2 regions of the Roseovarius sp. E0-M6 genome follow, and region 2 is predicted to be linked to the other one. Evidence: riboswitches for the same ligand, from Rfam matches in the RefSeq annotation. Region 2 holds a riboswitch; the other holds the start of a gene.
The links. A riboswitch is a leader RNA that binds a small molecule or an ion and turns the genes downstream of it on or off. The one in region 2 is predicted to bind cobalamin.

Region 1 (15,163 bases), 750 kb from region 2:
CCGACAGAACCGCGATCAGCCAGAGCGCGGGCCCCCCGCGTGCCAGAAAGTCGATCAGACCATTGGTATCCATCGTGTCTCTCCCTCAGTTCCGTCCGGCCGGACCGGTCAGTTGCGGCGCGGCCCTTACGGTGGTCAGCCAATCGCGCGCGCCCTCGAAAACTGCGTCATAGACGGCCCGCCCCACCGCCTCACCGATATCCGTGTGCAACCCGGCATAAGCGGCCAATCCCGGGCGTGCCGCGATCGCGACACAGTCTGTCCCGGTCCCGGTTGCCACGCCGGTCGGCAACGGCAGGTCCGCATCCATCACCGCCGCGGTGCGGGCCTCGACCGCGATACTCATCGCCTCGAGCAACGCCGCATCGGTCAGCCGCCGGTTAAGCCGGATCGCCACATTGATCGTGCCCCAGTCCTGCCCCGTGCGGTCCATCCGCGCGCCCACCCGCTCGGCATTGGAAAGCCCAACGGTGGTGACCACATCTGCCCGCGTCGCCGCGGCCGTCGCCTGCGCGACATGATACCGGCTTACGTCGCGCGACGTGAGAAACGCCACCGCATCCGAGGCATTCCGCGCCTCAAGCTCCTGTGCGAACCAGCGCGTCACATCCAGGTCTACCGGCAGATCGGCATTGCGCACCTCACGCCAGACGATACGGCGCGCATCGGCGAAACCGGGCCGATTGATCGCCCAGCTCAGAACGCGCATCTCGGACCCAAGATCAAAGTCCAACCATGGCCGATTCAGCGACACGCCTTTCATCTCAGCACCTCCAGTGGCTGATAAACAGGGCCGTGTTCCGTCTCTCGGTACCATGCGCTGATTCCGAAGACCTCCGCGATCCGCTCAGGCGTCATGACCTCGGCCGGCGGACCATCCGCGACAAGCCGCCCCTCGCTCAGCAATAGAAGCCGGGTGCAATGACGCACCGCAAGGCCCAGATCGTGCAGCGAAACAAGCACGGATCGCCCCTGCCCGGCGAGGGCGACGAATGTCTGCATCGTGGCGATCTGATGCGCCGGATCAAGGCCCGCGATCGGTTCATCCGCCATAAGAAGCGGCGTGCCCTGCGCCAGCGCACGGGCAATCAGGACGCGCGTCTGTTCGCCCCCCGAAAGTTCGGTCGCGGGCCGGGTTCGCAGATGAGATAGCTCCATCCCCACAATGGCCCTGTCTATGGCCGCGCGATCCGCCGGGCCCGGGCGTTGACCGGCACCAAGATGCGGCAAACGGCCAAGCGTCACCACGGTTTCGACACTCACCGGCCAGGCGATCTCACGCGATTGCGGCATCCACGCGACGCTGCGCGCGCGGTCGGTCGCAGACAGCTCCGCAAGCGAGCTGCGCCCCCCGTGCGGCAACAAACCCAAGGCCGCCCGCATCAGTGTCGTCTTGCCCGCGCCATTGGGACCGATCAAGCCGATCACCTCACCCTCGTTCAATTGCAAGGAGATGTCGTGGAACACGTTCCGCCCTCCCCGCGTGACCGAAAGCGTCTCAAGCGTCAGAAGGCTCATATCCGGGCCCTCCGCGTCTTGACGATCAGATGCAGGAAAAGCGGCGCACCGATGATGGCTGTCAGCACTCCAAGCTTCAGGTCCCGTTCGGGCAGGATAAGTCGAACCGCGATATCAGCCGCCAACAACATGACCGCACCGCCAAGGGCCGACGCCCAGAGAAGGCGCGAAGGCCGCGCACCCACCAGCGGCCGCAGAAGATGCGGAACCACCAACCCAACAAAACCAATAGCGCCCGCCACCGCAGTGCCCGCCCCCACCACACAGGCCGTGCCGACAATCAGCATGAGCCGCAGCCGCATGAGGTTAATCCCCATCGCTTCCGCCGCGTCCTCGCCCAGTGTCAACGCATCCAGCCCCCGGCCAAGTGCCATCAGAAGCCCAAGGCCCATCCCCATGAACGGCAGAATGATCCAAACATGGGTCATGGACCTGTCGGCGAGCGACCCCATCATCCAGAACACGATTTCGCTCGCGGCGAAGGGGTTTGGCGACAGGTTCAGCACCAGGGACGTGAACGCGGCGGCCAGCGCCGAAATCGCGATTCCGGCAAGGATCAGCGTAAGCGAGGTGCCGCGCGGTCCCGCAAGCGCAAGGATCAGCAGGACCGCCGCCAGCGCACCGGCAAGCGCCGCCAAAGGCAGGGCAAGCGCGAACATCGCCGCAAACCCCGTCTGAAGCGCCAGAACAGCACCGAAAGCGGCCGACCCCGACACGCCAATCAGCCCCGGTTCGGCCAGCGGGTTGCGCAGATACCCCTGCATTGCCGCCCCGGCAAGGCCAAGACTGCCCCCGATCAGCACCGCAAGGATGGCGCGCGGCAGGCGGATTTCACGCATGATCATCGGCAAAGGCCCCTCGCCCCCGCCCATAAGAGCGCGCAGGCTCTCGGCCCAACCCACCTGCGCCGGCCCCACCATGAGCGAGCCCGCAAAAAGAAGCGCCACGACACACGCAAGAGGGACCAAGACCCGCGTCATTCGTCCGTGCCCTTGAGCGGGCCGAGCGCGTTGCGTGCTTGAGCCAGTTCCTCGATCGCGCGCAACACGAACGGCGTGCCGCAGACCCAATCACTGTCAGTCATCGCCGCCGTGCCGTTTGCGCCGCGCAACTCCTTGACCACAGGATGTTGCAGAATGGCTTCCGACCGCGACGCGCCGGGATATTTTTGCGCGGTGATCACGATATCGGGGTCAAGCGCCGCCAAAACCTCAAGCGGCATCCGCGCGCCCGACGCATAGCCGGCACGCAGAGCGGCATTTTCAAATCCCGCCGCCTCAAGGATATCGCCCGCCAGCGTCTGACCGCCCAAGGTATACCCATTGGCATAATAGAGCACCGCTTCGGGACGCGGGCCATCCCCAGCCCGAAGTTCGGTCAGACGGGACTCGAACTCGTCGATCATGGTCTGCGCCGCGTCCTCACGGCCCAGCACCGATCCCATCTTGGCGATCCGCGCCGCCACTTGGTCCAGACCTCTGGTCGTGTCGAAAATCGCCACCGGGATCCCCAAGCGGCGCAGCATTTCAACAGTTGCAAGATTGGTATATTGTCCGGCCAGCACAAGGTCGGGCTGCATCAGGTAGATTTCTTCGGCCAGTCCATGATTGACGCGATAGGCGCGCGCCTCCTCGACCATGGGGGACATCAGCGGATCCTGCGCGATGTCCGAGATCGAATAAAGCTGACCCTCTGCCGCCAGCATCATGGCAAGCTGATCTGTGCAAAGATTCATCGACACCACGCGCTCGGGCGTCCCGGCTGCGGCATCTGCCGCATAGCCTGTCGCGGCACCGGCCACCAAGGCCAGCGCCGCGAAACGGCCTATGATCTCAGAAGGACGCACGGACCCCGACGAACGCTGTGCGCCCCGGTGTGTTGAACCCGCCGGCCGTCTCGTAATCCTCGTCAAAGAGGTTCTCGACACGCAGATAGGCCTCGGCCCGGTCGGTCACGGCGAAGGTCACACCCGCCCCGACCAGTGTATAGTCCCCGACCTTGTTGTTGGCGGGGGCAAAGGCGCTTGGCACGATATCAGCGACGTGACGGATATCGGCCTCGGCTGTGACGCGCTCACCGATCTCACCCGTGATGCCCAGCGTGACATCATGCTTGGGCGTCCGCGTCAGGCGCGCACCGTTCGTTTCAGCATCGGTATAGGTATAGTTGCCATAGACCGTGACTGCGCCGTTCAGAGCATATTCCCCCGAAAGCTCGATCCCTTTGGACGTGGTCGTGCCCGGCACCTGATTATAGCAGCCGAAACCGCTGCCACAGGCCACGGCGGTCGTGTCGAACTGGATCAGATCGTCGATTTCGGTGTGAAACAGGGTTGCCTTGACAAAGCCCGCGTCGCCAAAGCGTTTTTCGACGCCCAACTCGTAGCTGATGCTCTCTTCGGGTTCCAGGGTAGGATCGCCAAATCCGCTGAACCGCTCAAAAAGCGAAGGCGCGCGAAACCCTGTTCCGGCCACCGCGCGAAAGGCGAGATCCTGAACCGGGCGCCACACAGCGGCGATACGGCCCGTCGTCTTGCCGCCGAAATCGGATTCGTCGTCATGGCGTATCGCGGCCGAAACATCCAACGCATCCGAAGGGCTGAACAGAAGTTCGGCCTGCACCGAATTTGTGTCGTTATCGCCCACGGCCCCGGCCTGAAACTCTTCCTCGGTCCGGTCGAACCCGAAGTTGAAGGTGGTCGTCGGGCTGATCTCATAGCTGCCCAGATATGAGAATTGGCGGCGTTCTCCGTCAAAACGGGGGGTAAAGCCGCCCGGATCACGGCGTGCGATATCAAAAAACGCAAAGCTCAGGGTATGGGTGACCGGTCCGGTGCGGACCTCGCCAAAGACGCGATATCCGGTTTCCTCGGTATCGACCTCGCCGCTGTTGTTGGTCGCAGAGCGGTCAATCTCAACCGACCCGTCGCGATAGAAAGCTGTGGCGCCCAATGTCACGTTGTCGCTCAGGTCATATTCGCCATAAAGGATGAGCGTATCCTGTTCGAAGCCGTCTTTTTCCGGGTCTCCCGCCCGTGCCGAAATTCCTTCTGAGGTGGTGCGCCCGTAGGTCAGCGCAATCTCGCCCCGCACACTCTTGACGCCCATGTTGAGCGTGCCCTGATACGTCTCGTTGCCTCCGGCTTCGGCCGTGAAGTCCCCGGAAAAGCCAAGCTCTTGCGGGCGATAGCTGGTGATGTCGATCAGCCCGGCTATGGCTTCGGAACCGTAAAGCGCGGATTGCGAGCCCTTGAGCACCTCGATGCGGCTGATCCCCGAGGGCGTGAGCCCGCCGAAATTGAACTGGTTCTGCACGCCCGAAGGGTTCGCCACGTCGATGCCATTGACCCGCACACTGACATAGCGGGCCGGCAGGCCGCGAATCTGGATGTTGCTGGACGCGCCCAACCCGCCATTCGCGGTCGAGCTGACGCCCGGCAACCGGTCAAGCCGGTCAATCACGGTCGTGTCCGTGGTGCTCAGTTTCTCGGCGTCGACCACATTGACCGATGCGCCGCTGCGCTCGGCTTCGATGGGCGAAAGGCTTCCCGACACGACGATCGTATCAAGGTCGAATGCCTCTTGTGCCGTTGCCGGCTGCATGAATGTGATGGCTGTTGTGCCCATGAGGGCCGCAAATGTCTTGCGTGTCATGTCCTGTAGTCCCTTCCGATCGCCGCGCGGGCGATTGACTTGTGTATATCTGCGGAAAGGATTCAGGGCTCCCGCAGACGGTGCGATTGCCACCACTACGGAAAGGTCCGTTATCCACGGCGCGCCCCGCGCCCGGATAGGGTGATCACCTCGGCAGGTCTCCTGACTTGCGGGTCAACGCTTGGCCGGGTCTTCCCACCACGCCCAAGACGCGGCAGTGACATACATCCGGCTTCGCTCACCGCCTACAGTTGCGGGGGCAGTCGCGGAATTGGCGCATTTGCATGCACCGCACCGCGTTCCCTATTACCCGGACATATGCGCCCGGACCGAAGCTCCCCGGCTTTAGCGCGAGTCCTGTCACGAGGAAAGAGAAAATTCGGGTCATATGGCTCCTACGATAGGCCCCGGTCCCGGATGAACGCCGATTTGTTCCGCGCGTCATGGCAAGGCCGATACGCCTGAAAGGCCGGTATCGGGTGCGGTGGTTTCACCTTCGCGCCACGCTCTCCTTCAATGCCGCATTCGCCCCCGGTCACTGCAAGAAGGGGCGCAAAACAGGCAGGAACGGTCCACTCTGCACAGTTTCTACGCATCTAATAAGATCATTGACGGTATGGGCTGCGTGGTGTCGCAAAATGTATCTTGTCCATGTGCGAATCCGTATACTGCAGTGCAGCATGTGCGCAGAGCTTGCACCGATCCAGTGACCACAGGAACCTCGCAAAGGCGGGCCTTTCATGATCAAGTTGTTATCCGGAGTTTGGGCTCTTCTTCTCGGCATCGTGCTTATCATGCTGGGAAATGGCATGCATTTTACCCTGATCGGCCTGCGCGGCGGGATCGAGGGGTTTTCGGCATCTGAGCTGGCTGTTGTCACGTCGGGGTATTTTCTGGGCTTCCTGTCGGGCGCGCGCTTTACTCCGGTTTTGATACAGCGTGTCGGACATGTGCGTGTCTTCGCCGCGCTCGGCAGCTTCATGTCGGCGGGCCTGATCGCACTGCCGCTCCTGACCGAGCCATGGGCATGGACCTTGCTCAGGATACTTGTCGGCTTCTGCATGTCGGGCATCTATGTCACGGCCGAAAGCTGGCTCAATGACGCCTCCACAAATGAAACGCGCGGCAAGGTGCTCTCGGCCTACATGATCGCGCAGACGCTCGGGATCATCGGGGCACAAGGGCTCTTGACGCTGGGCGATGCCGCAACGTCGGCGCTGTTCATCGCGGCCTCGATACTGGTGTCGATTTCGTTCGCGCCGATCCTGTTGTCGGTCACGCCGGTGCCGATCGTCGAAGTCGCGCGCCCGATGTCGCTGAAGAATCTCTTCGTGGGCTCGCCACTTGGCACGGTCGGGATTTTTCTGTTGGGAAGCGTCTACGCGACACAATCCGGCATGGGCGCAGTATTCGGCAGTCAGATCGGGCTTACAGCATCGCAAATCGCCTTGTTCGTCGCGATGCTGTTTGCCGGGGCACTGCTTCTGCAATACCCGATCGGATGGCTGTCGGACCGGATGGATCGCCGTAAGCTGATCTTCGGGGCGGCCACGCTGGGCGCGGTCTCCTGCGCCATAGGATGGATCAGCGGCGATGGGCTATGGGCCCTGATGGCCGCCGCCTTCTTTGCCGGTGGGGTCACGACGCCGCTTTATGCGCTGTTTCTGGCCTACACGAACGACTCCCTCTCGGCCGAGGACATGCCCGCCGCATCGGGTGGCCTTGTCTTTACCTTTGGCTTGGGGGCCATCGTGGGCCCGCTCGTGACCGGTTGGACGATGCAATGGCGCAACCCTCATGCGTTTTGGCTGACGCTTGGCACGACATTCGCCGTGATCGCGATTTATGCGCTTTACCGGATGACGCAACGCGCGACGGTGCCCGTCGAGGAGACGGAAAGCTACCTGAACATGCTGCCCACCGCCTCGACCGTGGCCGTTGAGGCCGCGGGCGAATGGGCCGCCGAACAGGCCGAAGCCGAGCGCAACGAAGAGGCCGCGTCATCGTCCGGGTCTGACCAAAGCTGACCTATGGCGGCGCGGGCCTGCGCCCGTCGCGCGGCCGCCGACACGCAAAAGGGCCGGATCGCTCCGGCCCTTGTCATTGGTTCGGATCTATCGGGCAGGCTCAGCCGAGAACAGTCTCGACGGCGCGCTTTGTGGCGGCGACCACCGTATCGGCCTCCTCCTTGGTCAGGCAGAAGGGAGGTGCGAACCCAAGGATATCCCCCTGCGGCATCGCCCGTGCGATCACGTTGTCCTGCTCCAGAAGCTTTGCCGACACCTGCGGACCGATCTTCTGCGACGGATCAAAGAATACGCGATCGTTGCGGTCCTTGACGAATTCAACCGCGCAAAGCATCCCTTCGCCGCGCACGTCGCCGACATGGGCATGGTCCCCCAGCGCGCTCTGCATCTCGGCATTGAGATAGGCGCCCACCTCACCGGCATTCTGCACAAGGTTCAACTCGTCGATCAGCCGCAGGTTCGCCACCCCCGCCGCCGCGCCGATGGGGTGCGCCGAATAGGTCCAGCCATGCCCGATGGGGCCGTTTTCATCCGTGCCCTGCTCAAGCACTTTCCAGACCTTGTCGCCCACGATCGACCCCGAAAGCGGCGCATAGGCCGAGGTGAGGCCCTTGGCGATGGTGATGATGTCGGGCGCGATCCCGTAATGGTCCGACCCGAACATCGTGCCAAGCCGGCCAAACCCCGTGACCACCTCGTCGGCGATAAGCAGGATGTCATGCTTTTTCAGAACCGACTGAATTGCGGCCCAATAGCCTTCGGGCGGCGGCACGATGCCCCCGGTACCCAGAACCGGCTCGGCCACGAAGGCAGCGATGGTGTCCGCGCCCTCTCGCTCGATCATCGCCTCAAGTTCGGAGACGCAATGGGCGACGAACTCTTCCTCCGTCTGATCCAGATCGTTGCGGCGGAAATAATACGGCGCTTCGGTGTGGAGCACCTGCTCGACCGGCAGGTCGAACTTCTTGTGGAAAAGCTCGAGCCCGGTCAGCGACCCTGTGACAAGACCCGACCCGTGATAGCCCCGCCAGCGCGAGATGATCTTCTTCTTCTCCGGGCGGCCCAGAATGTTGTTGTAATACCAGACAAGCTTCACGTTCGTCTCGTTCGCATCGGACCCGCCAAGGCCGAAATACACCTTGGACATCCCTTGCGGCGCGCGGTCGAGGATCATCTTGGCCAGAGTGATGCTCGCCTCGGTGCCATGGCCGACATACGAATGGTAATAGGCCAGTTCACGCGCCTGCGCGGCAATCGCATCTGCGATCTCCTCGCGGCCATATCCCACGTTGACACAATAAAGCCCCGCGAACGCATCCAGAAGTTTGGTGCCATCGCGATCCTCGATATGCGCGCCGCTGGCGGTGCGGATGATCCGCGCCGCGCTTTCCCCACGCGCGTGCTGTGCCAGATGGGTCGAAGGGTGAAAAAACGCCTCGCGGTCCCACTGTTCAAGTTGATCGTTTTTCAGCATGTCACATTCTCCGCCTGACCGTGATTATCGCCAAGCCCTAGCCGATTTAAAGTCCCACTGCCACCCCTGCGCACAGGGTCACGCGTGCCATTGTCAACCGCGCGGTGCCGCCCTACGGTCACGTATATTCGCAATCATAGGAAATAATAATGTCCGACCCCGCCACGGATGCGTCGATCTGGCTTCCCGACTGGACGGCGGCCCCCTATTGGCACGAGGCCGCGCCAGCGGAAACCACGGACGCGAGCCCGCTTGCGCAGGAGACAGACGTGCTGATCGTGGGGTCCGGTTATACCGGCCTCAACGCCGCGATAGAAACTGCTGGCGCCGGTCGTGATACTCTTGTTCTGGACAAGGACGCACCGGGGCACGGGTGCAGCACCCGCAACGGCGGCCAGATCGGCCACAGCATCAAGCCCGGCTTCGAAACTCTCGCCCGCCGCCACGGGGCCGACCGGGCACAGGCCATTCTGGATGAAAGCCGCACCGCCCTTCACTGGATTGAAGACCGTATTGGCACGCTCGGCATTGACTGTGATTTCAACCGAGCCGGGCGCTTTCACGCCGCACACTCGCCGCAAATCTACGAGGCACTCGCCCGTCACGCCGAGGCAAGCACTCATACCGACGGCACCGAGGCATTCGCGGTTCCACGCGCCGAGCAGCGCCGGGAACTGGGCAGCGATCTCTATCATGGGGGCGTGGTCTATCCGCAGGATGCGGGGCTTCACCCCGCACGCTATCACCAAGGCCTGCTGAAGGCGGCGCGCGACGCGGGGGCGCAGATCACCGGCCACTGTGGCGTCACCGCCATCGCGCGCACCGCCCGGGGCTTTGACGTCCAAACCACCCAAGGCACGGTGCATGCCCGTGACGTGATCGTCGCCACCAACGGCTATACCGGCACCGCCACGCCATGGCTGCGGCGCCGCGTCATTCCCATCGGCTCGTATATCATTGCCACCGAAGAGCTGCCTGCCGATCTGATGGACCGGCTCTTTCCAACCGACCGCGTGATCAGCGACACCCGGAAGGTCGTCTATTACTACCGCCCCTCGCCCGATCGCCGCCGCGTGATCTTCGGCGGGCGCGTCTCGGCGGGCGAAACAGACCCCGCCCTCAGCGGCCCACGCCTCCACGAGGAAATGCGCACGCTTTTCCCCGAGTTGCAGGGCACGCGCATCTCGCATTCATGGCTGGGGCACGTTGCCTATACCTTCGACGAAGTGATGCATGTCGGGCGGCATGAGGGCGTGCATTACGCGATGGGTTATTGCGGCACCGGCGTCTCGATGGCCTCCTATCTCGGGATGCGGCTCGGACAGAAAGTTCTGGGCACGCCCGAAGGCGCTACGGCCTTCGATGACCTACCCTTTGCCACCCGGCCATTCTATACCGGCACGCCGTGGTTCCTGCCGCCGCTCGTCGCATGGTATCGTTGGCGCGATCGCATGCAGCGCCGCCGCGCATAGCCACAGCGTGCGTTGACATTGACGACTGAATCGTCACCACTTCGCGGCGACACTACAGCATTACGGGATGCCGCAAGATGAAACTCATTTCGATCGAGACTTTCGCCAATGAATTCGTGGGCTTCGTCCGCGTCACCGCCGAAGATGGCAGTCAAGGGTGGGGCCAGGTCTCGACCTATCACTCGGACATCACGGCACAGGTGCTGCACCGGCAGGTCGCACCATGGGTGCTTGGTCAGGACACGACCGACCTTGATGACCTGCTCGATATCGTGACCGAGCGCGAACATAAATTCCCCGGCTCCTACTTGCGCCGCGCCCTTGCCGGTCTCGATACCGCGATCTGGGACATGCGCGGCAAACAGGCGGGCAAGCCGGTGGCAGAACTGATCGGCGGCTCCGCCGGAACAATCCGCGCCTATGCCAGCTCGATGAAACGCGACATCACCCCCGCCGACGAGGCCGCCCGCATGCAGCGCCTGCGCGACAGGTTCGGCTTTGACGCGTTCAAGGTGCGCGCCGGGGCCGAGGTCGGCCGGAACCGCGATGAATGGCCCGGTCGCACGGAAGAGATCATACCGACCATGCGCAAGGCCATGGGCGATGACGCTGCGCTCCTGATCGACGCGAATAGCTGCTACTCGCCCGACCGTGCCATCGAGGTGGGCCGCATGCTCGAGGATCATGGGTTTTCCCACTACGAAGAACCCTGCCCCTACTGGGAGTTGGAGCAGACGAAAGAGGTGACCGACACGCTGGATATCGACGTCACCGGAGGTGAACAGGATTGCGACCTGCCCACATGGCGCCGGATGATCGAGATGCGCGCGGTCGACATCGTGCAACCTGACATCCTTTATCTTGGCGGCATCTCCCGAACGCTTCGCGTCTGCCGAATGGCCGAGAATGCTGACCTTCCGGTCACGCCGCATTGCGCCAACCTCTCGCTGGTCACGCTCTTCACGATGCACCTGTTGCGTGCCATCCCGAACGCGGGCAAGTATCTCGAATTCTCGATTGAGGGCGACGATTATTACCCGTGGCAGGACGGGCTTTTCGTCGAAGACCCGTTCACCATCGAGGACGGTCACGCCCGTGTCACCGATGCCCCCGGCTGGGGGATCGAGGTCAACCCGGAATGGCTCGCCCGCTCACAGTATCAGGCGAGCACGCTCTGAGCGTCGACACTAAAGGCTCTTCCACATCTGGTTGGCCACGAATGCTGCACGGTAAAGCGGCGACATGAGTGGGGCCAAACGGTCCCGCTCAGGTGCCGTCACCGGCAACGGCAGGCAATCGGGGTCGCCGCCGCTCATCAAATCGGCCATGGCGTGCCCGAAAATCGTGCCCGTCGTGATGCCCCGGCCGTTATACCCGATGGGTGCATAAAGCCCCTCCTCAAGCCGTAGGATACGCGGCAGGTGATCCGGTGTCATCGCGATCTGGCCATGCCATGCCTCCTCGAAGGCGACATCGCCGAGATCGGGAAAAAGCCGTCGCAGTTTCCGCCTCGCCCAACGGCACGACAGGCCCGACTGAGCCGTGCCCACCACTTCCCCCATCGAGCCGATGATCAACCGCCCCTCGGCGTCGCGACGCAGGGAAAACATGATCGTGCCGGTGTCCCACAACCCCTGCCCGCCGGGCAGGATATGTGCGGCCCGCGCGCCCAGCGGCTCGGTCGAGATTTGAAAGAACGGGATGCGCGTCAAACACCGCTCAAGCCCCGGCCAAAGGTCATCCGTATAGGCGTTCGTCCCAAGCACCACGTTGCGGGCGCGGCATGTGCCCGCCGTGGTATCGACGTGCCAAAGACCGTCCTTTTGCCCAAGGCCCTTGGCGCGGACCCCGGTCACGATCCGGGCGCCCTGCGCCCGTGCCGCGCGGGCAAGACCCCGCGCATAGCCCATCGGCTGAACCGTGCCCGCTCGTGTATCCCTGAGCCCGCCGTGAAACGCCTCGGACCCGGTGAGGCGTGCGACCTCCCCCCGGTCAAGCAGGTCGACCGGCGCTTTCAGGCGCTGCCACTCGGCGTGCCGCGCCTCGAGGTCGCGCAGGCCACGCGGCGCATGGGCGGCGTGAATCGTCCCGTTGCGCACCGGGTTGCACCGAATCTGATGACGTTCAATCAAGGAAAAGACATAGTCCGGCGCCTCGCTGAACCGCCGCACAAAGCGCGGGCCATACGTCTCGCCCAGAAGATCGCAGACCTTGGCGGGCGGCAGCCATGCCGCGGCATTGACCAAGCCCACGTTGCGCCCCGACCCGCCATAGCCCACGTCCTGCGCTTCGATCACCTGAACCGATAGCCCCTTCTGAGCCGCGTGCAACGCCGTGGACAGCCCCGTATAGCCACCGCCGACAACAGCCACATCCACAACCTGATCCGCAAAGATATCGGATGCAAGGTCAGGTTCCTGTGCCGTGCCGTGCCAAAGTGAGATTGCCGTTGCCGAATTCATCATGCGCCTCCTCACGCCATGGACTCGCTGCCGCGGGTCCGTTTAGTGATGAAGCAGATCATTCACGCTGTCTATGGCAGCCACGCCCTGACCCGCGAAAAGGAGCCTCGACATGCCGACCCTCAAAACCACGGCCGCAGACATGGTCGCCGCCGCGCGCCAACGCATTGACGAGATCGACACCGAAACGCTGATCGCACAACAGGATGACCCGGACCTCGTGATCGTCGACATTCGCGATGTCCGCGAACGGCACAAGACAGGCCACATTCCCGGAAGCATCCACGCGCCCCGTGGGATGATAGAATTCTGGGTTGACCCTCAAAGCCCCTACCACAAGGACGTGTTCGCGCAGGAGGGGAAACGATACGTCTTTCACTGCGCCTCGGGTTGGCGCTCGGCCCTGACGGTGGCGACGTTGCAGGACATGGGGTTCAACGCCGCCCATCTTCGCGATGGCTTCTCCGATTGGGTGAAACAGGGTGGTGCCGTCGCCCTGCCTGAAAAGTAACCCCGCTTGGACAGCCCGTTGGCGCACATCTCTGACAGATCACTCATCTCCCTGCGATGAAAAACAGGCATCATGCGTCGGCTGCGCATGCGGCGACATTGCCGAAGTCCAAGGCTGGCCAATCTGCGTTCGGCTTCGAGCTGGCCATATGGCCACAGCACCGCAGAGGTCTTCGCCCGACCGGCACCACCTGAAAAATTGCTGACCATGACGGGGTTACAAAGTCTTGAACGAATGTTCGGCCTCGCCTAGTCTGCTGCCAACCATTTTGCACAAAGGGACAAGGCCATGGGATTCAAAGAAGCAATTCGTACAGTACTGAAGGAGAAATACGCCACATTTCAAGGCCGTGCGCCACGGTCGGAATTCTGGTGGTTCGTACTTTTCGTAACGCTTGTCGGTGTTGTTCTGATGGGCCTCGCCTTTGCCTTGGACGGTGGCCGGATGATGCAAGGCCGCGATCCCAACGCACTCTCCATGATCTTTTTCGCACTCTACGGCATCTTCTATCTTGCCGTCCTCATTCCCGGTATCGCCGTCTCGGTGCGCCGGCTGCATGACCGCAACATGTCGGGCTGGTGGTATCTGGGCATGATCGTGGCCAGCTTCATTCCGTTCGTGGGGATCATCGCCTCGATCGCATTCCTCGTGATCATGTGCCTCAAAGGCACGGACGGTGAAAACAAATATGGCCCCGACCCGCTGAAAGGTCCGGCCAACGCCGAAGTCTTCTCGTAAGACAATGGCGCGGTTTCGCGCCTCGGGCCCCGCGCTATGGCTGTGCGGGGCCGTTTTGTCTGTGGCGTTCGGATGCGCCACAGCGGCGCAGGATGCGCAGCCGGACATTTCACTTGTCGATCCCCCGCGCGCGGCAAATCAGGATTATGTCACCGCTGCACGTGATGCGCGTATTCAGACCGACATGCGCTATGCCGATCACTTAAGCGCCGCGTATCTGACCGGCGACAACCCGAACATGGAACCCACAACACCGTCGCGCGCGCCGTCACCGGTCCGCATTGAGGGTGGATTCGGCGTGTTCCTGATGGTCGCCTTGATCGTGCTCCTGCTCTTTCTCTGGCTGCGCTTCGGAGGCACCGGGGCGCTGCTGTCCGCCTCCCCCAAGGACAATGATGGGGCCCCGACCGCGCCCGACGCCTGGCAGATCAGCACGGACGAAGCCGCGATGGAGGGCCAGAACCTGATCGACCGCATCCGCGCAATGCCCGATCGCCGCGCGGCGCTCGTGCATCTGCTTCGCCACGCGCTGCTTGCAGCGGGAGAGGACAGTCAGACCCGTTTCGCCCGCTCCGACACCGAACGCGAGGCGTTTGCCCGCCTGCCCGAGGGCTGGCGGCACCGCGACATGCTGCGCTTCATCCTGCGCGCTGCCGAACTGGCGCATTACGGTGGCCGCCCCGTTTCGGAGGAGGCGTTCGAAACCGCGCTGCAACAGGGGGCTGCCATCCTTGGCACCGGGCAAAGGGGGCGGCACCATGCGTGACAAGGCCCCGTTTTTCGTGGTCGCTGGCCTCATCGTTCTGGGGCTTCTGGGACTTTTCATGCTGCGCGCCGGCGATGAGGGGCGCCGCGTCGACCGCTCGGCAATCGGCGTGCATGGGCTGGGTCTCGTCGTGCGTGAGGCCGGCTTGAATCTGCGCCAATCCCATCCCCGCCTTTCGCCGCATATACGCGATCTGTCGATCAGGGTTTTCGCCCTTTATGACACCAATCTTCTGGGCGACGACCCCGCCCCCGAAACCAAGCGCGACCTCTTCTTCCAGAAAACGCAAAAATCCATCACGCTCGACGATCTCCGCACCAAGCTTTCGGAGCTGCCAACGGTCCTTCTGCTGCCCAAGTGGACCACCGGCATGTTTGAGGCTGGCATCGCCCATGAGCTGACCCTGATCCCCGCCCCCTCGATCAGGCGGGTGACCAGACAGCTTGGCCTTCGCGGCCTGTCGCTGCGGCGGGCGGGCCCGTCCTTTTCCGATATCACGGCCGACGGGCACGCGATCGCGCTCTTTCATGCTCAGGGGTTTG
Region 2 (15,163 bases):
CCGTCATCAAGCACTTTGAGGTGATTTGCGCGCAATGTGTCGCCCGAGGATGTGATATCGGCGATAGCCTCGGCTGTTTCGTTCTTGACCGTGCCTTCCGTGGCGCCTTGACTGTCGACAAGCTGATAATCCGCGACCCCCCCACTGCGCAGGAAGTCGCGGGTCAGCCGGTGATATTTCGTGGCGATGCGCAGCCGGAAACCATGTGTCGCGCGGAACGCCGCCGCCACCGCGTCAAGATCGTCGAGTGTCGAGACATCGACCCAGGCCTGAGGCACGGCGAGAACAAGATCGGCATGGCCAAATCCAAGCTCGGCCAGTTCCTCGACCCGTGAGGTCCAGCCGCCCAGCTTTTCGCGCACGAGATCGGTGCCGGTCACGCCAAGATGGATGCGACCCGCCGCCATTTCGCGGGGAATTTCGCCGGCCGAGAGCAGGACGAGTTCGACATTGTCGATGCCTTCGACGCGGCCCGCGTATTCGCGCTCAGAGCCGGTCCGGGCGAGGTCGATGCCGCGCGCGCCGAACCATTCGAAGGTCTTCTCCATCAGCCGGCCCTTGGAGGGAACGCCGAGTTTCAGGCTCATGCCGCATCTCCCAGTTCGAGGGTGAGGCCGGGCCGGATCACGCCGCCCACCGCCGGAATTTCGCGCCCCGCGCCAAGCTGACGGGTGAGCGCGTCATAGCGTCCGCCGGTGGCCACCGGCGGAAGGGCCGGACGACGCGGCGCGGTAAAGCCGAAGACGAACCCATCGTAATACTCCATCTGGGTGCGTCCGTAGGATGCTTCAAAGGGCAGGGCGCGGGCGTCAATCCCGCGCGCCGAGATCGCATCGAGCCGGTCGGCAAGCCGGTCCACGGCGGGGGCGATGGCGGGCAGGTCCACGGCGATGTCGCGCAAGTGTTCAAGCGCGTCCGCCGCGGTGCCTCGTACAGAAAGAAGCGCCTCGATGAGAGCCACTTCGTTTTCGGAAATGGGGTCGGCGGCGGCGTCTTCGTGAAGGGCTTCGATCCGTGCGGTGATCTCGGCGGCGCCGCGCAGGCCGATCAGGGCGCCCAGGCCCGAGAACGGATCGGCGGCGGCGAGAAGCGCCTCGCGCCCCGGCGGGACCGGCGCGCGCCCCGCGAACCTGTCGATCAGGGCGCGAAACCGGCGGGGCCGCCAGATATGCCGTTGCAGCGCCGCCTTGCGCCGATCGGTCGTGTTGAGCCCGGTTACAGCGGCCATCAGGATACCGATATCGCCCATCGCCGCAGTCAACCCGAGCGGTGCGAGCATGTCGTGGATCGAGGCGAACACCTCGGCGTCGGCCTGAGCGGGATCGTCGCGGGCAAAAACCTCGTATCCGACCTGAATATATTCATTAGCGCGGTCGGGGTCGTCCTCCTGTCGGCGAAACACTTCGCCAGTATAGGTGTAGCGGGCGGGTTCGGCCCCGTGCTCCATGTGCATCTGGACCACGGGCACGGTGAAATCGGGGCGCAGCATCTGTTCGCCGCGCAGGGCGTCGGATGTCACATAGGCACGGGCGCGAATGTCTTCGCCGTAAAGGTCGAGCAGCGTTCCGGCGGGTTGCAGCACGGTGGTTTCCACCGGCTGCGCGCCCAAGCCCTCGAAGCGGGCACGCAGGCGGGCGGCCTCGGACAGAATGGCGGCGCGACTGGGCATCAGGCGTGGCTTTCGATGATCTCGAGCGTTTTCGCGACAAGCTGATCGCGGGGCACCTCGAATTGCGAGGGGCGCTCTTTCCATTCCTCGAGGGTGGCATTCTCCGCGATTTTTGCCCCGAGGATCAGATCCTTGATCTGAATGACGCCGCGCTCATGTTCGTCCGTGCCTTCGATGATGGCGACGGGAGAGGCGCGTTTGTCCGCATATTTGAGTTGGTTGCCGAAATTCTTGGGGTTCCCGAGATAGACCTCGGCGCGGATGCCGGCCTGACGCAGCTCGGCGACCATGGCCTGATAGTCGGCCATCCGGGTCTTGTCCATGACGGTGACGACGACAGGACCGCGCGCGTCGCTTTGGATGCGGCCCTTTTCAGCGAGCGCCGCCAAAAGGCGGTCGACCCCGATCGAGATGCCGGTGGCTGGGACGGCCTGACCGGTGAAACGCTTGACCAGATCGTCATAGCGGCCACCGCCCGCGACCGAGCCGAATTGGCGCTTGCGGCCTTTCTCGTCAAGGATTTCGAAGGTCAGCTCCGCCTCGAAGACCGGGCCGGTATAATAGCCGAGACCGCGCACGACCGAGGGGTCGATGACGATGCGGTCGGGGCCATAGCCTTGGGCGTCGAGGAGGGAGGCGATGGTTTCGAGTTCTTCGACGCCTTTCTCGCCCTGCTGTGAGCCTTGGACAAGGCCCTTTAGGTTCGCCACAGTTTCGGTATTCGTTTCGGCCTTCGACCCAAGAAATTTGATGAGTCCTTCGACTACGATAGGCGGCATGCTCAGACCGGGAATGAACGCGCCCGAGGCGTCCTTCCTTCCGTCTGTCAACAGTTCAACAACCCCAGCTACGCCGATTTTGTCGAATTTGTCGAGGGTTCGCATTATGTCATCGGCAATATCATAGGCTTTTTTCCGCCCGACCTTCATCGACTTTTCGATGACTGCAGGATTGCCCTCCAGCGGGTCGTTACCGAAGACACGGTCCATTACACTATCAATGACTCCGTTCAGCACCTTCCTATTGTTCACCCGCACCACGTAATCCCCGCGCGCGATCCCGACCGCCTCCAGCGTGTCGGCCAGCATGGCGCAGATCTCGGCATCCGCCGCCACGGACGGCGCGCCCACCGTATCCGCATCACATTGGTAAAACTGCCGATAGCGCCCCGGCCCCGGCTTTTCATTGCGCCAGACCGGGCCCATCGCGTAGCGCCGATAGGGCGTGGGCAGATCGTTGCGATACTGCGCATAGACCCGGGCCAGCGGCGCGGTCAGGTCATAGCGCAACGCCAGCCAGTCGCCCTTGTCACCGTCGTCGGCCTCCTGCCATGCAAAGACGCCGGCGTTCGGGCGGTCCACATCGGGCAGGAACTTGCCCAAGGCCTCGACGGTTTCAACCGCCGAACTTTCCAGCGCGTCGAAGCCATAGCGATGATAGACCCCTGCGATGGTGTCGAGCATCGCCTTGCGATCTCTGACTTCGGCGCCGAAATGGTCGCGGAACCCTTTGGGCGTCGCGGCTTTGGGGCGGGGGGCTTTCTTGTCTTTGGCCATGGCAGCAATCCTTGCCGGGTTACGTCGCCTGCGGGATAGCGGATGGGGCCAAGGGGGGCAAGACACGCCGTGGCCCAAGCCGAACGACTTGTCGGGCGATGCCGAAACCCTTAAGGAATTTCGCGACACACCTGCGACACGGATTTTCGCGAAACGAAGCGCAACATCCAAGCACTGCACGCGGGGTGTTTTAACCGATGTCCGGGGTCAAACGCTTTGGGAAGGTCGTATGGAACATCTCGAGGAAAAGATCGCGCATCTGACACGGCAGGTCGACGACCTGTCGGAGGTGGTGGCGCAGCAACAAGATCAACTGGACCGGCTCGCGCTGTTTATGGACAGGCTTCTGGACCGTGAGCGCGGGCGCGACGCCGAAGGCTCGGGCGGGATTGTTCTGGGGGACGAACGTCCGCCGCCACATTACTGAGACATGAAGACCGTGCTGCGGCGGGGCGCACGATCGGTGCGATATAAAAAGGCCGGACCCGCGCTTGGCGGGCCCGACCTTGGGCCATTCATGATCAGGCATGATCAGGTTCAGAAGCGGAAGCTCATCCGGGCCTGAACCGTCGTGGCTTCGACGTCGGTGGTGGTGGCCCCGAAGTCATCGAATTCATGGTAGAGCACTTCGCCGCCAAGGCTGATGTTTTCGGTCAGCATGTGTTCGTAACCGGCACCGACGAAATAGCCGTCTTCACTCCCGAGGTTGTCGGTGTCCGCCTGGGCGAAGCCACCGGTCCCATAGAGCAGACCATTGCCGATCTTGTAGCCGCCGCGCAGTTTCACGCGGAACACGCTTTCAAGGCTGTTGCCGCCGCCAAGGCCGATGTCGGCGAAGTCATAGTCGAGACCGCCACCAACAACGAAGCCGTTGCCGAAGTCATAGTCGTAACCGACGATGAGACCGCCGATCGCACCATCGCCGCTGGGGGCGGCGTTGCTTGTTACATCGGCATAGCCAAGCTCGGCACCGCCGTAAAAGCCGGTCCAGTCAGGCGAGGCGGGAACCACCGGTGCCGGTGCCACGGCCACGGGGTCTTCGATCACAGGCTCTTCGATATTGCCTGCGAAGGCCGGGGTGGTAAGTGCCAAGCCCGCGGCGAGCGCGGGAAGTGCTGTCAGTGTCCTCAACATGGAGATCTCCTCCGTTAATCGTTGTTGTGTCCCGCCCGGTCCCGGACCGGGCGTTCGCCCTGCCGGGAATTTTTCCCGGGCAGAACATCGTATTCTCGGCGCGTTGCCGATATGGGCTCAACTGGTGATTTCGGGGGCGAGTTCCAAGGGTCTGTTTCCGCGTCGGCGGCGTGTTGCCGTTATGCGACGAATGCTGGGCGGAAATTGGCGTGAGGCAGGGGGTGTCACAAAGAAGTTATTTCGCGTCAATGGTTTGTGCGCGCCCGGTGCGTCTGCGCCAAGAGGGGCACAGCCACGATGCCGGGTCAGAGAACACCAATATCCGCAAGCGCCGCAGACAGGCCCGGAGGCAGCGCGTCATCCTCATCGCGACCCGCGCTCAGGTCGGCGGGCGCATCGCTGGGAGCGAGATAGCGCCATCCCTGAAACGGGCGCTTGCGCGCAGCGGTGGTGCGCGTCACCTCGGGGTCGAGCACGATACCGCAGCGGCGGATTCCGTCCTGTCCAATGATCTCGTCAAGGCGGAGAATGCGTTGACGGCATTGAACGAAGCCCTGAATGACCCAATAGATCGAGCCGCCCGCCAGCACCTCGCTGGCGCGTTTGGGCCACATGCGGGTCACATGCCGGGGCAGTCCGTCCTCGCGCTCGGCGCGGCGGGCGTCTTGCCAGCGTATGAGGTCCTCGACCGAGTCGGTGCCGACGCTGAGCTTGATCAGGTTTACATGGGTTTCAGGCATGACGCCCCCGGTTCATATTCCTGTCATGCACTATGGCCCGTCGCCGCGCAAATTCAACCACGACAGGGCGCGATTCTCTGCTACGCAGGGGCAAACGCGCGAGGGAGGGGCCTGAATGACTGTGCGAGACGATGCCGAGGCGCTGCTTGATGCGGCAAGAGCGGCTTATGGTGATCATGTGAGCGATCCCGACGCCCGTGCCTCGCTGGACCGGATATTCGCGTCGGTCACGCGACCGGTCACGGTGCGGGACGGCGCAGGCGAGCGGCGCGAGGTGTGCGCGCATCTCGAAGCTTTGCCGCGCGGTGCGGCGCTTGGCAGTGAGACGCTTCAGAACCTTGTCGGGGCGTTCCTGCGGCTTGAGCCGTCGCTGAGATGGTATAAACGCGGTGGCGATGCGCCCAATGCCAACGAGGCGTATTTCGATGGTCATGCAAATGCGATGATCGTCGGGCCGGGCGGGCTCGTGCCACATGGCAACGCATGGCTTGGCGTGTCGCTTCTGGCGCCGGGGGTGCGCTATCCTGATCATACCCATCCGCCCGAGGAAACCTATCTTGTGCTGAGTGACGGAGAGTTCAGTCAAGACGGGGTGACGTGGTTCACACCCGGCATCGGCGGGACGTTCTACAACCCGCCGGGGATATTGCATGCTATGCGGTCCGGTGCTGTTCCGCTGTTCGCGATGTGGGCGCTTTGGGCGGACACCCGCGACTGAGGCGCGCGCGTCAGTCGCGCGCGCCAACAGGGTCACAACAGTGACTTGGCCTTTTCGGCCACGGCCTCGGCGGTGATGCCGAACTTCTCAAAAAGAGTTTCAGCCGGGGCAGAGGCGCCGAAACTTTCCATGCCGACAAAGCCCGCGCGCGCCTCGCGTCCGCGCTCACCACACAGCCAGCGATCCCAGCCTTGGCGAACCGCCGCCTCGACGCCGACGCGGACGGCCTGACCGCCGGGGAGCACGCGCTTGCGGTATTTCTCGTCCTGCTGCTCGAACAGTTCCCAGCAGGGCATGGAGACAACACGCGTGCCGATTCCGTCGGCTTGCAGCAGATCGCGCGCTGTCATGGCAATCTCGACCTCGGAGCCGGTGGCAAGGAGGATCGCTTCGCGCTTGCCCTCGGCATCGGCCAGCACATAGGCGCCCTGCGCCGTCAGGTTCTTGGTCTTGTGCTCGGTCCGCAGCGTCGGCAGGCCCTGACGGGTCAGCGACAGAACCGACGGCGTGTCCTTTGAGGTCAGCGCGATTTCCCACGCCTCGGCGGTTTCGATCGTGTCGCAGGGACGGAACACCATCATGTTCGGCGTGGCACGCGAAATGGCCAGATGCTCGACCGGCTGATGGGTCGGGCCGTCTTCGCCAAGGCCGATGCTGTCATGGGTCATGACGAAGACGCTGGGCACCTTCATCAACGCGGCGAGGCGCATCGAGGGGCGGGCGTAATCGGTGAAGCACATGAAGGTGCCGCCATAGGGGCGGATGCCGCCATGCAGCACCATGCCGTTCATCGCCGCCGCCATGCCGTGCTCGCGGATGCCGTAGTGAATATAGCGGCCCTTGCGGTTGTCGGTGTCAAAAATGCCAAGGTCGCCCGTCTTGGTGTTGTTCGATCCAGTGAGGTCGGCCGAGCCGCCAAGCGTTTCGGGCATGACCGGATTGATCACCTCAAGCACCATTTCGGAGGATTTGCGCGTGGCCACCTTCGGGCCTTCGGCGCTTACCTGTTTCTTGAGTGCCTTGATCCGCGCCGAAAGCTGTTTGGGGGGATCGAGGGCAAAGACACGGGCGAATTCGGCCTGTCGACGCTCGGACGCGCTGGAAAGGCGCGCCTCCCATGCCTTGCGATCCGATTCGCCGCGTGTGCCGATCTCTTCCCATGCCGATTTGATATCGGCGGGCACTTCGAACGGCCCCGCGGTCCAGCCATAAGCCTCTTTTGCGGCGGCCAGCTGATCGTCGTCGGTCAGCGCGCCATGGCCCTTGGACGTGTCCTGTGCGGCGTGGCCAAGCGCGATATGCGTCTTGCACGCGATCATCGAGGGCTTGGAGGATTTCTTGGCCGCCGTGATGGCATCGTCGATGGCCTGCGGGTCGTGACCGTCGATTTCCTGAACATGCCAACCGGCTGATTTGAACCGTTTGACCTGATCAGTATTGTCGGCCAGCGAGACCTCGCCGTCGATGGTGATGTTGTTGTTGTCCCAGAAGACCACCAGCTTGCGCAGCGCCTGCCGCCCGGCAAGGGTGATCGCCTCTTGGCTTACGCCTTCCATCAGGCAGCCGTCGCCCGCGATCACATAGGTGTAGTGATCGACCAGCTTGGCCCCGTAACGGCCGCGCAGGTTTTCTTCGGCGATGGCAAAGCCGACCGAGTTCGCGATGCCCTGACCCAGCGGGCCTGTTGTCGTCTCGATGGCCGGGTGCAGAAAGTTCTCGGGGTGGCCCGCGGTGGGCGCGCCCCATTGACGGAACGCTTTGATCTTGTCGATCTCCATACCCTCATGACCGGTGAGGTGCAAAAGAGAGTAGAGCAGCATCGAGCCGTGTCCGGCAGACAGGATGAACCTGTCGCGGTCGGGCCAATTCGGGGCCGCGGCATCGAACTTGAGGTGTTTTTCATAAAGCACGGTGGCCACGTCGGCCATGCCCATCGGCATGCCGGAGTGGCCCGAGTTCGCCGCGTTGACCGCATCGAGCGTCAAGGCGCGAATGGCGGCGGCTTTCATCCAGTGATCGGGGTTTGCAGAGCGGAGGGCAGCGATATCCACGGGGGCGCATCCTTTGGAAGGGGGGTATCTGATGCGTGGTGAATACCAGCGTGCGGGCAAAGTTCAACCTCTGCCGTGGCGTGGCGGGGCGCCACTTTGCATAAGACGCGCATTTTTGGCAGGCTTTGGGTAAAGTCGGGGCACAATCCGTGGAACCGCGATTCGCAGTCGCGGGTTGGACGGGTGAACCGGCAGTTTAAAAGCCTCCGGCACGAAAAAGACGAAGGGACGAGGATAGATGAGCGAGATCGAGGCGCTTCAGGGGCGCATCATGGCGGCGTTGGACAGGATTGGCGAAGGTGTCGAATCCATCCGGTCTGAACCCGCCCCACAGGACAGCGACAACGATGATGCCGCGCAGCTTCGTCAGGAGCTTGAGGACGAGCGCCTTGCCAATGCGCAGCTTGAGGAGCGTGTGAAATCGCTCAGCAGCAGGGTCAGGCAGATGGAAGAGGCGGGGCAGACCGCCGAGGCGAGTCGCGACACCAGCGACGCCACGCGCAAGGAGGCGATGCGCCGCATGGACGCCGAGCTTCAGGCGCTGCGTCTGGCCAATCAACAGCTTCGCGACAACAACGCCGCCCTACGCGAGGCGAACGAGACGGGCGTTGTCGAACCGCATCTGATCAACAAGGCGATGATGGCCGAGCTTGACGGGCTCAGGGCGGCGCGTGCGGCGGACCGCGCCGAGATGGATCTGGTGCTTGCTGAGCTGGATCAGACGCTTGCCAACTCAAATGGTGCGGCCGATGACGCGCCGCGGACGGAGGACATCTGATGCCCGAGGTGGAAATCGAAATCGGCGGCCGCAGCTTCGAAGTCTCCTGTCAGGAAGGCGAAGAGCATTACCTGCAGGCCGCCTCGAAGATGCTTGACGAGGAAGCCGCGGTTCTGACCGCGCAGATCGGGCGCATTCCCGAGGCGCGTATGCTTCTTATGGCGGGTCTCATGCTTGCCGATAAGACGGCGGGAATGCAGGACAAGCTGCGCGAAGCCGAGGACAAGCTCGCCGAGAAGGAGGCGGAGCTTGCGCAGCTTCGCGATGCAGAACCGCAGAAGATCGAAGTGCCGGTCATGCCCGACGGTGTTCGCGATACGCTCGCCGAGATTGCGGCGCGCGCCGAGGCGCTGGCCGATGAGGTCGATGGCAAACAGGCGGGATAGGATCAGGGCATGTTAACCCTGCGCCGTGGTCGAATGCCCGAACGCGGTTTCGATCGCGTTTGTCATTGCCCGCGCCGCAGGATCATCCACCTCCTTGGCCGAGGCCAGAATCAGCGTTGAAACCGGCATGTCCGGAAAACCCGCCGCTTTTGGCACCGGAACGAGCTTTGTGCCCGGCGTGCATGTGCCCAGAAGACCCACCGCGATGCCCGCTTCGATGGCCGCCGTGACGCCTGCGACGCTCTGGCTTGAATAGACCACGCGATAGGGGCGGGACATCGTATCGAGCGCCGCAAGTGCCACGTCGCGCCACCAACAGGCCTGATCGAACAGAGCGACCGGCAAAGGCTCGTGTTCCAGCACATCGCACCCCTCGCGCATCATCCAAGCGGTGGGATCGCGCATCAGGATACGATCGCCGGGACCGGCGTGCTCCACTTCATAGACAGCAAGATCAAGTGCCCCCCGGGCCAGCGCGTTGGGAAAACCCGCGCTGAGCGCGCAGGTGACCTCGAGTTCGACCTGTGGGTGCGATTGTGCGAAATGTGAAATGATGCGGGTCAGCCGTCCCTGTGTGTGATCGTCGGGAATACCAAGGCGGAGATGCCCGCCAAGCGCATCCGCGGTAAGCTGCCGGTATGCCGAATCGAGCGTCGCCGTCACCTCGCGCGCTACGGGCAATAGCCGCCGACCAAGAGCCGTCGGCGCGACGCCACGGGCGTGACGATCGAAGACCTGCGCGCCAAGCAAAGTCTCAAGCCGCTTGATCTGAAGGCTGGCTGCGGATTGCGTGCGTCCGATCCGGGCCGCTCCTTCGGTCATACTGCCGGTTTCGGCAATGGCCACAAAGCTGCGCAAAAGATCCGTGTCCAGATTTTCCATGAGATAATCTCATACCTTGAATTTGTAATATTCGTTTTAATTGTGAATTGGCGCGTGTCAGGATGCAAGCTGTCATCTGATCGGGGAACACATACGTGACACAGCCATCCAAAACGTCGATCCGGCTTTCGCGCGCGGTGATATGGCGGGTCGCCGTTGCCGTTCTGCTGCTGGCGGCCCTGGTTTCTTGGCCGGACACCGTGACTGCCATGGTGGGTTTCATCCTTCAAAGTTTCGTAGTGATTTCGCCGCTTGTCGTGCCGGGCATTCTTTTGGCCGCGTGGATCATCGCGAGCGGCGCGGATGCGCATGTGGCCCGTATCTTTGCGGCGCGCCCCGGTCGGGCCATTGTCGCCGCGTCGACCATCGGCGCGCTCACGCCGGTATGCGGGGTCACGGTGCTTCCGCTTATGGCGGGGCTTTTGGCGGCACGCGTGCCGCTGGCCCCGGTCATGGCCTTCTGGCTGTCGTCGCCGGTGACCGACCCTGCGATGCTGGCCACAACGGTGGCTATGCTCGGGGTCGGGTTCGCAGTGGGTAAAACCCTCGCGGCGTTCGCGCTTGGCCTCATGGGCGGGGCGGTGACGCACGCGATGCGGGGCGCCCCCTGGGCGCGCTTCGCGCTTCGTGACAACGGAATTGTGCGCGCCGTGGTGGCACGCCAAAGCGGCTGCGGCCCGCAGGACTTCATGCCGATGGTATGGCGCACGCCCGAGCGCCGCAGCATCTTTGTCGCGCAAACTTGGGCGACGACACGGCTTATGCTGGTTTGTCTCTCGCCCGCGTTCGCGGCTGAATATCTCTTGCATCTTTGGCTTGATCCGCGCGCGCTGAGCGGGGTTCTGGGGGCCCAGTCGGCTTGGGCCATTCCGTTGGCTGTGACGGTGGGTGCGCCGGCCTATCTTGACGGGTTCGCCGCGCTGCCGCTCACGCGGGGGCTCATGGCGCACGGTATGTCGCCCGGCGCGGCGATGGGTTTTCTCGTGTCGGGCGGAGTGGTCAGCATTTGGGGCGCGATGGCGATCTTTCCGGTGTTGCGGCTTAAGCCCTTCCTGCTTTATCTCGCGCTCGCGGTTTGCGGATCTTTGCTCGTGGCTTATGTGTTCGAGGCGGTGATGGCGCTTTGAAAGGATGATGGCGAAGATGCGAACAATCGCGGAACATCTCTTTATTTCATCTGAATGACGGACTAATATCCCCGCCATGAGCAGTTTCAGCGACTCCGACGCCTTCGAGGGCGCCTCTCTTTCGTCCCGCGCGATGGCAGCGCGGCCGATGCCATATCTTGACGGTCTCAACCCCGAGCAGCGCGAGGCGGTCGAGCGACTTTCGGGCCCTGTCCTCATGCTGGCGGGGGCGGGTACGGGCAAGACCAAGGCGCTGACCAGCCGGATCGCGCATCTGTTGAACACCGGCACGGCGCGGCCCAACGAAATCCTTGCCGTCACCTTCACCAACAAGGCCGCGCGCGAGATGAAATCGCGTGTCGGAAGCCATCTGGGGGAGGCGGTTGAGGGGATGCCCTGGCTCGGCACGTTTCATTCGATCTGTGTGAAGCTGCTGCGCCGGCATGCCGAGCTTGTGGGGCTCAAGTCGAACTTCACCATTCTGGACACCGACGATCAGCTGCGCCTTCTCAAGCAACTGGTGCAGGCGGCGGGCATTGACGACAAACGCTGGCCCGCGCGGCAACTGGCGGGAATCATCGACCAGTGGAAAAACCGGGCCTGGACACCCGAGACGGTGCCGGCAAGTGAGGCGAGCGCATATGATGGCAAGGCGCCGGGGCTCTACCGGCTGTATCAGGCCCGTCTGCGCGAGTTGAACGCGGTGGATTTCGGCGATCTGCTTTTGCATATGGTGGTGATCTTTCAGACCCATGCGGATGTTCTCGAGCAGTATCAACGCTGGTTCCGATATATCCTCGTGGACGAATATCAGGATACGAATGTCGCGCAATACATGTGGCTGCGTCTGCTTGCGGAGGGCCACAAGAACATCTGTTGTGTGGGCGATGACGATCAATCGATCTATGGCTGGCGCGGCGCCGAGGTGGGCAATATCCTGCGGTTCGAAAAGGATTTCCCGGGCGCGCATGTGGTTAGGCTTGAGCAGAATTACCGCTCGACCGAACATATTCTGGCCGCTGCCGGAGGCGTGATCGCGGGCAACAAGGGGCGGCTTGGCAAAGAGCTTTGGACCGACGCACGGGGCGGTGAGAAAGTGCGCCTGATCGGTCATTGGGACGGTGAGGAAGAGGCGCGCTGGATCGGTGAAGAGATCGAGGCGATGCAGAGCGGCACACGCGGAATGCGGGCCTTTTCGCTGGATGAGATGGCGATCCTCGTGCGAGCCAGCCACCAGATGCGCGCCTTCGAGGACCGGTTCCTGACCATCGGCATGCCTTACCGCGTGATCGGTGGCCCGCGTTTTTATGAGCGCAAGGAAATCCGCGATGCGATGGCCTATTTCCGGCTGGTCGTCTCGCCCGCCGATGATCTGGCGTTCGAGCGGATCGTGAACACGCCCAAACGCGGCCTTGGCGACAAGGCGCAACAGACGATTCAGCGGATTGCGCGTGACAACGGAATATCGCTCGTGGATGGGGCCGCGCAGGCGGTCGAGCAGGGTGCGATCAAGGGCAAGGGCGCGCAGGCACTGGGCAAGCTTGTCGTGGATCTGAGCCGCTGGGGCCGGATGACCGGCGACAAGAGCCTGAGCCATGTGGAGCTTGCCGAGATCATCCTTGACGAAAGCGGCTACACCGAGATGTGGCAAAACGACAAGACACCAGAAGCGCCGGGTCGTCTTGAAAACCTCAAGGAACTGGTCAAGGCCCTGGAAGGGTTTGAAAACCTTGGTGGGTTCCTTGAGCATGTCAGCCTTGTCATGGACAACGAGAGCGACGAGGCCGGTGAGAAGGTCAGCATCATGACCCTGCATGCGGCCAAGGGTCTGGAATTTCCCGCTGTGTTCCTGCCGGGATGGGAAGACGGGCTTTTCCCGTCGCAGCGCAGCATGGATGAGAGCGGCCTCAAGGGCGTCGAGGAAGAGCGGCGTCTTGCCTATGTGGGCATCACGCGGGCCGAAGAGGTCTGCACCATTTCCTTTGCGGGCAACCGGCGGGTCTTTGGCCAATGGCAAAGCGCGCTGCCGTCGCGGTTCATCGACGAACTGCCCGAGGGACATGTCGAAGTCCTGACGCCGCCCGGCCTTTATGGCGGTGGCTATGGCGCGGCGGGGATGGGCGGCGCCTCGAGCGGACTTGATGAGCGCGCGGCCAAGGCCGATGCCTATAATTCACCCGGCTGGCGCAGGCTTCAGGCGCGGGCGAGTGAACGCCCGATCAGCCAACCGCGCGAATCGAAATCGAGCGTCATCGACATGCAGGCGGTGAGCGCACACACGATCGGCCAACGGGTGTTTCACCAGAAGTTCGGCTATGGCACCGTCGAGGGTATTGAGGGCGACAAGCTTGAGATCGCCTTTGAAAAGGCCGGGCCCAAGAAGGTGGTGGCGCGATTTGTCACAGGTGTAGATGATGTGCCATTTTGAGCGTCGTCCACCATATATTGTGTGATCTGGCGCAAAGATTGCCTTCGATGGTCGCAATCAGGACTTGCGCGGTTGTGCGCTTCGGTTAATCTGATTGCCTCAGGGTGCCGTCCCCGCAAGGGGCCGGAGAATTGGGAAGCCGGTGAAAGCCCGGCGCTGCCCCCGCAACGGTAGGAAGGGGCGACAGGCGTAAGACCACTGGACCGCATGGTCCGGGAAGGTGCCCGTCGCAGGCCATCGGCCAACCTTCGAGCCCGGAAACCAGCCTTGGGATAACGTCAAACCGCGGGGGGCGGATAAGGCGGCACATGCCAGACTTATCAAGGCATAAGCCCCCAAATCTCACCTCGCCCCATCCGGCCCGGGGTGTGGCCGGGGAGAAGACAGACATGACGATGACACGTATCCTGAACGGGCTTGAGGACAGCGACGCGCATGGTGCAGAGGCGCGGGCCATGGCGCGGCTTGGGTTTCTTGAATGGGCGTTTGCCGCCGAAGGGCAGGTGACACCACAAGTGGCGCGCGACGCGCTTGCGCATCCGGCGGCGCAGCGGGCGGAAAGCGATGCCGCGCAGGCCTTCGTAGGGTATCTGCGAGAAGCGACACGGGCGTTTTCAGCAGCGCGCGGACGCCGGGGTCGAATGCGCGCTATTCACTGAATATCTTTTGAACGCAGATGGTTGAGGGCTATTTCGCATGTTTCTCGGCATAGGTCACGGCCTCATCGACCTCGGCCTGTGACGGATGGCGACCGGTGAAGCCATAGAGATAGCCCGCAACCCGTCCCTGACGGTCGGCCAGCGGTTCATCTATATCGAGCGCATAATAGCCAATCTGCTGATAATACAGGATGCGGGCGCGGATGTCGGCCTCGTCCGCGGGGTAGCCATGGCGCTCGAACATGGACTGGATCGCGGCCTGACGGATCGCGTCATTCGCGGCCATCTTGGCGTGAACGGTGGCATCGCGGCGTGACCACTCGCGAATAGCGAAGTCAAGTTTCTGTTGAAAAAGCAATGGGTTAATAAAGCATCTGAAAAACTGAGCCACCGCTTGCGTGATGGCGGCGGCGGGCAAGTCGCAATGCGCCACGAGCTGGGCCGTGGTGGCGGATTCCCAGTCTGCCAGAAGCGCGTCGAGCAGATCCTGACGGGAGATGAAATACCAGTAGAAGCTGGAGCGCGAGACGCCGAGCCGACGGCCGAGCGTGAGGATCTTGACCTCGCTCACGCCGTCCTCGATCAGCACCTTTCGCGCCGCATCAAGCCAGTCCTGACGGCTGACCTTGGCGTGGGGCGCGGGGCCGGTGTCGGGGGCATTTTCGCTGTCGGTATCCACGTCGGTATCCACGTCGGTATCGCGTCGGTGCGTCATATCGGGATGCACCCCACGTCGAAAGGTTCAACTTTCGGGCGCGGCGCCGCCCGCACGGGTAAGCCGCGCCACGCGGTCGCGGAACGCTTCCAGCCGGTCGGGATCGCAGATCGGGTCGGGGGCCGCATGCACGATCTCTTGCCACTTGGCGGTGGCGCGGGCCGACGCATCGAGCGCGCCGCGTTCGGTCCATGTGCCGAAATTCGACAAATCCCCGATGAGCGGTTCGTAGAATTCGGTCTGATAACGCTCCATCGTATGCGCCGCACCGAAGAAATGGCCGCCGGGCTTAACCTCGGCCAATGCGTCCAGGCCGATTT

Region 1: it holds a riboswitch for cobalamin, as region 2 does, so the genes downstream of both, V8359_RS05600 (TonB-dependent receptor plug domain-containing protein) here and V8359_RS02235 (hypothetical protein) in region 2, are expected to answer to the same signal.

What each region holds. Positions count from the first base shown of each region.
Region 1 is NZ_JBAPLA010000001.1:1,173,670-1,188,832, forward strand. Features, by position in the region: gene V8359_RS05575 (MotA/TolQ/ExbB proton channel family protein) at 1-73, opposite strand, end outside; gene V8359_RS05580 (adenosylcobinamide amidohydrolase) at 86-763, opposite strand; gene V8359_RS05585 (ABC transporter ATP-binding protein) at 760-1,518, opposite strand; gene V8359_RS05590 (FecCD family ABC transporter permease) at 1,515-2,498, opposite strand; gene V8359_RS05595 (ABC transporter substrate-binding protein) at 2,495-3,364, opposite strand; gene V8359_RS05600 (TonB-dependent receptor plug domain-containing protein) at 3,351-5,171, opposite strand; cobalamin riboswitch at 5,307-5,520, opposite strand; gene V8359_RS05605 (MFS transporter) at 5,912-7,198, shown strand; gene V8359_RS05610 (aspartate aminotransferase family protein) at 7,299-8,672, opposite strand; gene V8359_RS05615 (NAD(P)/FAD-dependent oxidoreductase) at 8,822-10,144, shown strand; gene V8359_RS05620 (mandelate racemase/muconate lactonizing enzyme family protein) at 10,222-11,322, shown strand; gene V8359_RS05625 (NAD(P)/FAD-dependent oxidoreductase) at 11,332-12,606, opposite strand; gene V8359_RS05630 (rhodanese-like domain-containing protein) at 12,719-13,117, shown strand; gene V8359_RS05635 (DUF805 domain-containing protein) at 13,406-13,855, shown strand; gene V8359_RS05640 (hypothetical protein) at 13,860-14,621, shown strand; gene V8359_RS05645 (hypothetical protein) at 14,614-15,163, shown strand, end outside.
Region 2 is NZ_JBAPLA010000001.1:422,845-438,007, forward strand. Features, by position in the region: gene hisG (ATP phosphoribosyltransferase) at 1-587, opposite strand, end outside; gene V8359_RS02175 (ATP phosphoribosyltransferase regulatory subunit) at 584-1,669, opposite strand; gene hisS (histidine--tRNA ligase) at 1,669-3,225, opposite strand; gene V8359_RS02185 (SlyX family protein) at 3,455-3,652, shown strand; gene V8359_RS02190 (outer membrane protein) at 3,763-4,359, opposite strand; gene V8359_RS02195 (DUF1489 family protein) at 4,665-5,099, opposite strand; gene V8359_RS02200 (dimethylsulfonioproprionate lyase family protein) at 5,215-5,817, shown strand; gene tkt (transketolase) at 5,850-7,868, opposite strand; gene V8359_RS02210 (hypothetical protein) at 8,107-8,646, shown strand; gene V8359_RS02215 (cell division protein ZapA) at 8,646-9,032, shown strand; gene V8359_RS02220 (LysR family transcriptional regulator) at 9,045-9,914, opposite strand; gene V8359_RS02225 (permease) at 10,010-11,041, shown strand; gene V8359_RS02230 (ATP-dependent helicase) at 11,118-13,469, shown strand; cobalamin riboswitch at 13,555-13,753, shown strand; gene V8359_RS02235 (hypothetical protein) at 13,859-14,128, shown strand; gene V8359_RS02240 (TetR/AcrR family transcriptional regulator) at 14,157-14,843, opposite strand; gene V8359_RS02245 (trimethylamine methyltransferase family protein) at 14,871-15,163, opposite strand, start outside.